One region of the uncultured Haliea sp. genome, then DNA from elsewhere that is predicted to be linked to it. Evidence: predicted binding sites of a transcription regulator. Region 1 holds the regulator's gene; each other region holds the start of a gene.
The links. The regulator LexA, encoded in region 1, represses DNA repair genes until DNA is damaged. The targets are predictions, from matches to a motif close to ACTGTNTNTANANACAGT.

Region 1 (2,263 bases):
CGCGACACGCAGTGGCGTTTCCACCGCAGTGATTACCACGTCGTCCCAGCGATTGCTGCTGGACTCCGCCACGCGGTGCAGGCGGCGCAGCAGGACACCGAGCAGCAGGTGGATGAGCATGGCGAGCAGGAGTAGCCCGCCGATCGCTACCAGCGGTGTGTCGAGGCCGTAGGTCGCCAGTATTCGGGACAGCGTTTGCTCTGTGGCTTCCACGTTACATCAGGCTCCTGATTTCCCGGGTTTAGACAATTTTCTTCTGTTGCCAGGCACTTGTCAGAGCCACTCAGTATAACAGCGCCATCCTCCTTTCGACATGTGCCGAGCGACATCCGCAAGCGACTGATCTGCCGCGGAAAATTCAGTGCCCCGGAAAAACGCTATGAAAAAAGGTGTTTTTAGATCGACAGCACATAATGGACAGCGCAGGTCGGCATGGTATGTTGCAGGTGACACCGAGGACTCTGGAAGGGAGCGCAGTCATGTTGAATCCCACCGTTGGCAGCTGGTACCGGGATATCGAAACGGGAGAGCTGTTCGAAGTTGTCGCCCTGGACGAAGCCGCGCGTACCGTGGAGACACAGTTCCTGGACGGCGAGGTTACCGAGTACGATCTCGAGGTCTGGCGCATGCTGCAGTTGCAGCGGGCGGCGGCACCGGAGGACTGGCGAACCCCCTTCGAGCTGGATGACGAAGACGGCCTGGATCCCGACCTGCCCTACCACCCCGAAGAGTGGAGCAACCCCCTGTCGACGATCGAACCCGACACCATGCTCGGCGTGGAGGATAGTTGAGCCCGCTTGTCGCTGCCGCGTATTACTGTATATAATCCCAGCCACTGTACAAATACACAGATGGACGGGTCATGGACAAACTCACGCAGCGACAGCAGCAGGTGCTGGACATTATCCGCCAGCATATCGACCAGACCGGCTACCCCCCTACTCGCGCCGACATCGCCAAAGAGCTGGGATTCAAGTCGGCCAATGCCGCCGAAGAACACCTGAAGGCGCTGGCGCGCAAGGGTGCGATTGAAATCATTGCTGGCGCCTCTCGTGGTATCCGCTTGCCCGAGAACCCCGGCCTTCCCATCATCGGGCGCGTTGCGGCAGGCAACCCGGTGCTCGCGCAGGAACATGTCGAGGATTACTGCGCCATTCCCGCCAACTTCTTCCGGCCGGCGGCAGACTACCTGCTACGGGTCACGGGCGACAGCATGCAGGATGTCGGCATCCTCGACGGGGACCTGCTGGCGGTGCACCGCAGCAGCGAAGCCCGCAATGGCGCCATTGTTGTCGCCCGCATCGAGGATGAAGTGACCGTGAAACGCTTTCAGCGAGGCGGTAGCCGGCACCTGGTAGAGTTGCACGCCGAGAACCCGGCCTATGCGCCGATCAAGGTTGACCTGCGCACGCAGGCGTTCGCGATCGAGGGGTTGAGTGTCGGCATCCTGCGACGCTAGCAAACGTCGTTGTGCCGGGTCAGTGAACAGTGCGCGCCCGGCCTTCACCGTTTTCGGGGCGTTCTTTTTCATTGATGCTGGCAGCGGCCTGCATGCCAGCCTGGATCATCACCTTCGCAACTTCCAGGCCGTTGTCCATCAGGTAATCACGCGCCTCATCTGAAAACTGGATGCGCAGCAGAGGCTCGGAATCGTCTTCGGCGCGTTGCAGGACAATTTCACCTTCGCCGAGATCAACAATTTCCAACAGGGCTGTGGCCACGAGAGGCTCCTCTTTTTGCATCAAATGCCAGTGTAACAGGGGGCAGATGCGACCGCCAACGCGCACTTGCTAGCATTCGTCCAGCAGGTCACCCATGCGGGAAAACGCGGCTTCAAGCTCGTCTGCCGCGACCTGCAGCGTGTCCCAGTCCAGCTGGCCAGAGGTGCTCACCGCAAGGCTGCCCTCCGTCCGCCTGGCCGGCTGCGCCGCGGGCTGCTGCAGCAGCCGGGACAGCCAGCCCTGCGTTTCAAGTTGCGCAAACTCCGTCACTTCTGCCGGTTGCGCCTTGCCCGGCGCTGCCGGCGGCAGTTCCGCAACACAGTGAGGCGGCTGCGGCGGCAATTGTGCGGGCTTCTGCAAATCGAGCAGGAACCAGCCATAGGCCGTCAGCAGGTGCTCCCGCACGGCTGGCCCAAAAGCCTGCGCCAAGGTGTTGGCGGGGACATTTTCGGCGCGCCGCGCCTGTTCCCAGGCCTGCAACAGAAGCCGGCCGAGGTACAGCGCATGATTGGCCTGGCCCCGGAGACTGCTCATGTGCGCTT
Region 2 (2,263 bases), on a different contig from region 1:
TCATTAGTCATTTAATGACATCTGGTGCCCTGTGACCCGCACGCTGGACGTATCCGCCACCTACGCTCGCCTGCTGCTGCACTCGGACCGCTGCCCGCTGCCGCTGCTGCTGGAGGGCACTGGCCTGAATGCAGCGCGGCTGGCAGGTGAGGACTACATCGACTGGCGCCTGCTGGCGCGCCTGTTTCGCAACTTCGCCCGCCAGCAGGCGCAACCTGCTTGGCCTGCCGAACTCGGCGAACAGTTCAGCATGGCGGCACACGGGCCACTGGGCTTCGCCGCATTGAGCGCGCCGACGCTGGGTGCGGCGCTGGATGTCATGGCGCGCTACACCGCCGTGCGCATCACCACGGTCACAGTGGCCACCGCAACACAGGCAGACCGCTTTCTGCTCACGATGCAGGATGAAACCGGTGACCCGCTGTTTGCCCACTGGATCGAGGCCATTGTGTTCAAAGTGCTGGAGTCATTGCTCAGCGCCATCCTCGGTCACCCGGTGGGGGACAACGTGATACTGGCGTTCAGCGGCGCAGCGCCACGGGATCCACAGGCGCTGGCGGCCTGTTATGCGGCCCGGGTGCAGTTTGCTGCGCCCGTCGCCTCGTTGTCGGTGCCCGCCACCTGGTTGCCCCTGCCCTCGCCCCTGTACGACGAAGCGGTATACCGCAGTAACCTCGCGCGCTGCCAGGATACCCTGGCGGGCAGGTCCAGCCAGATGGGTGCGTCACAGCGCGTACAGATGCTGCTGCGCAGCCACTTCGAGGCCAGTCGCCTGCAGCCTGCCCCGCCGCCGACACTGGAGCAGCTGGCAGACCAACTGCACCTCACGCCACGCACCCTGATCCGCCACCTGCAACAGGACGGGGCGAGCTATCGCGACATTCTGGAACAGCTGCGCCAGAACTGCGCCGCAGAACTGTTGCGCGATGCGCGCTACAGTGTGGCCGATGTGGCAGACATACTGGGCTACCGGGAACAGGCCAATTTCGGCCGCGCCTTCCGCCGCTGGTTTGGCCTGTCGCCATCCGTCTGGCGAAGACAGTAGTACAGCGTGTCGACCTGTCGCCCAGACAGGCAGGTTCAGGCTGCCCCCTGTCACCAGCCAGCAGATTCACTTGCATTCCCTTCGGAGGGCAACTACTGTACATGCATACAGTATGAAAATCTTCGGAGGCAAGCCATCATGAACGAAGCACTGAAACAGATTATTCTCCGCCGCGATACCTGGCGCGGACGCAGCGGCCACTTCGGCGGGCTACCACACTCCGCCAACAGCGATGCCCACAGCGGTGGCCTGGAAACAGGCTACCGGGCGCTGGATGCTGCACTGCTGCAGGGCGGGTGGCCGGAAGCCACTGCCGTCGAAGTGCTTAGCGACAGCTCCGGCATGGGCGCCATGGGCCTGTTCCTGCCCGCCATGGAGCGGCTCAGCGCGCAGGGGCGCTGGCAGGCGTTTATCGCCCCCCCCTGGACGCCCTATGCGCCCCTGCTGGCCGCTCGCGGTATTGACACACAGCAGGTGCTGCTGGTGCATCCCCGCAGCCGCGAGGATCTGCTCTGGAGCATTGAGCAGGCCTTGCGCAGCAGCACCTGCAGCGCAGTTTTCAGCTGGCTGGGCAACAGCCAGTACCGCTACAGCGAGCTGCGCAAACTGCAGCTGGCCGCAGCGGACAGCGACACCCTGTGTGTACTGTTTCGTTCACAGCAGGCCGCTGCGGAAAGCTCGCCCGTGGGTCTGCGCCTGCAAATGCGCGAATACCGCAAGGTGCATATCCTCAAGCAGCGCGGCGGCCAGCAGCAGGTGGATGTGAACCTGTCACCCAGCGACGAACTGCCGCACCAGCCACAGCTGTGGGAATTGCCGGCCTGGCCGGCCACCGTGGCGGGCAGCAGCGCAATGAGTGCCGGTTGAGGCAGGTCAATTGTTTCCCGACTGGCTGACCGCTAGCATAGGGTCCTGCGGATGAACTGCCCTTGGGAGGTCATCTTGGTACAGCCTTGTCACGGAGAACGCGCATGCAGGAATTCCCTCACCACTACCGGGTTGCCGCTACGGCCACAGCTGAAGGCAGCGTCACACTGTCCGGCGAAGACATCCCGGCGCTGGACACCGCGCCACCCAAGGAGTTTGGTGGGCCGGGTGGCAACTGGTCTCCGGAGGCCCTGCTGGTCGGCGCCGTGACCGACTGCTTTATTTTCACGTTTCGCGCCATTGCCCGTGCGTCCAAGCTGGATTGGGTGGCACTGCAGTGCAGCGCCGAAG
Region 3 (2,263 bases), on a different contig from region 1:
CAACACCGCCCAGAGCAGGCTTCCCAGTGACAGGTAGGTGGTATCCGCTCCGGCGGGGAAAATCAGCCGCACGAAGGAGAAAATCTCCTCATCCGACAAGCGCTTGCCCTCCACGTCAGCGGCCGCCAGCAGGGAGAGCAGGTCGTCCCGCGGCTGCGCGCGGCGCTGCTGCACAATCGGCGCCAGGTAGTCCGTGATCGCCGCCCGGGCCTCCAGCGCTAGTGACGGGTTCCACGGGAACTGGAACAGACCATCAAGCCACTGGTGCAGCTCGGGCTCATCTTCCACCGGAATGCCGAGCAAGCCGGTAATCACCTTGAACGGGTAACGGTGGGTGTAGGCGGACACCAGATCCACCCCGGAACAACCCCGAAGACTGTCGATCAACTCATCCGCGAGCGGCCGCAGCAGGGTGTCTATACGGCGGCGAATGGCGCCCGGGTGAAAGGCGCCCGAAACCAGCAATCGGTTAACCCGATGTTCATCCCCTTCCATACACAACAGGGTTTTGCCCTGGGCGGGTTCCGAGTGCCGGCGATAGGCCGGCGCAGCGGGCACACCAGACTCATTGCGGTACAGTGCCGACACGTCCTCGTGGCGCAGGATGATCCAGGCCGTTGCGCCGAGATAATTGACGGGCACCACGCGACGCCCGGCATCACGCAGGGCAGCCATGCGCTGGTGGAAGTCCGGCAATGGGTCAGTCGCGAAATCGATCTCCGGATAAACCCGCTCAACGGCGGACTGGGTGTCGGTGCGCATACTGTTATTCTCCCCGGAGGCGGCACCCCGCTATCATGCGCCGGTCAGAACGGAATGTCGTCATCGCTGTAGCCGGGATCACCCGCCTGCTGGGGAAACCCGGCAGACTCAGTGGCGGGCGGCGGCGCTGACGCTGCTGCACCTGCGGCGCTGATTTTCCACCCTTGCAGGTTGTTGAAATACCGCCCGTTGTACTCCCGACCGCGGATGTCAAACGTCACCGTGACTTCCTGGCCGGGCTGCAGCCCCTCAAGCAGGCTGATCTTGTCCTGCACGAACTCCAGGCTGATGTCCTGGGGGTATTTGCCGTCCTCCACCGTCACCACCATTTCGCGCTTGGTAAAGCCGCTGTTGAAGGTCTGGGGTTCCTGGATGAGCTTGATCTTGCCGGTGAGGTCGTAGGCCACGCGTGTGGATCTCCTTGTATCGGGTGGGCCACTCCGGCGCCACGCCACCTGCCACGGCGTGCTCGGGCAGTGAGGGCGGGGACCGGAATGTAAACATGCCCAGTCTAGTGGGGCGCGGTCAGGATGTGTAGGGCGGGAGCCGAATTGATCGCCGAGGGCACCGGCCGCTGCTGCTGCCGACGACTGGCGTTACGCTGGAAAAAGCAGCGATTTCAGTCGTTTGCGGTCTATCTTGCTGGTGCCGGACTGGGTGCGAGGAAAGGTGTCCAGCAGTGCGAAGCGCACCTCACCCCACTGGGAGAACTCCTGCCCGACGTGGTCCAGCCGGTCGCGGCTGGGCAGCTCGGCCGCCTCCATGGCAATCACCACTTCCGGCTCACCCGATGCCGTGACACCTGCAAACAGGCACACGTAATTCACCTGCAGAACGTTCTGCAGGTTCGCCTCAATGGGCGCCACCGCGAGTTTCTGCCCGGCGAGGATCACCACATCGGCAGTGCGGCCCAGAATGCGGAATGCGCCGTCTTCGCGCTGTATGGCCTGGTCACCCGGGTAGAAATAGCCCTCGCGGAACGCCGCGCGGGTGGCCTCCGGGTCATCCATGTAGCCACTGGCATCCAGCCCGGTCAGCTTGATGCGCAATCGACCCTCCTCGTTGACCGCACACACCTGCCCCGATGCATTTTCCACTTCGACCACCCGGGCCCCGGTCGAGACCATCCAGCTGAGATCCGCCGGCAGGGCGTAGTCATGCCAGAGAACCCCGAGGCCCACTTCCGTGCAACCGTAGGAATTGAACACATCGAAGTGCTCACGCAAAGTGCCAACGACCCTGGCTGATACGAAACCGCCGCTCATATAGAGAATCGGGCGGGCGCCCGTTTGGATCGCCATCTGCGCCAGACTCTCGCACTCGCTCAGCCGCAAGGCCATGTCCGGGAGCAGTGTTGCCCGCGTAACGCCGCTGCGTACAAAGGGCTCTACCCAGTCACTGCGCTGATCCAGAATGGCTGTGCCGCCAACATGCCACACCGAGGAGGGCGCCTTGTAGCCGTTACCCGTCCACAGGCCGAAGCCCAAGGCGTGGTACCGCG

Region 2: the regulator LexA is predicted to act here: its motif matches at 1,140-1,157, upstream of imuA (translesion DNA synthesis-associated protein ImuA).
Region 3: the regulator LexA is predicted to act here: its motif matches at 1,256-1,273, upstream of AACZ17_RS13340 (DUF3127 domain-containing protein).

The regions. Positions count from the first base shown of each region.
Region 1 is NZ_CAXBAE010000002.1:242,350-244,612, reverse strand. It holds gene AACZ17_RS03655 (mechanosensitive ion channel family protein) at 1-213, opposite strand, end outside; gene AACZ17_RS03650 (DUF6763 family protein) at 480-791, shown strand; gene lexA (transcriptional repressor LexA) at 863-1,459, shown strand; gene AACZ17_RS03640 (hypothetical protein) at 1,479-1,721, opposite strand; gene AACZ17_RS03635 (DUF6586 family protein) at 1,791-2,255, opposite strand; gene topA (type I DNA topoisomerase) at 2,252-2,263, opposite strand, start outside.
Region 2 is NZ_CAXBAE010000006.1:26,056-28,318, forward strand. It holds gene AACZ17_RS08775 (AraC family transcriptional regulator) at 32-1,045, shown strand; gene imuA (translesion DNA synthesis-associated protein ImuA) at 1,184-1,912, shown strand; gene AACZ17_RS08785 (OsmC family protein) at 2,017-2,263, shown strand, end outside.
Region 3 is NZ_CAXBAE010000011.1:114,356-116,618, forward strand. It holds gene AACZ17_RS13335 (cytochrome P450) at 1-762, opposite strand, end outside; gene AACZ17_RS13340 (DUF3127 domain-containing protein) at 807-1,169, opposite strand; gene AACZ17_RS13345 (class I adenylate-forming enzyme family protein) at 1,359-2,263, opposite strand, start outside.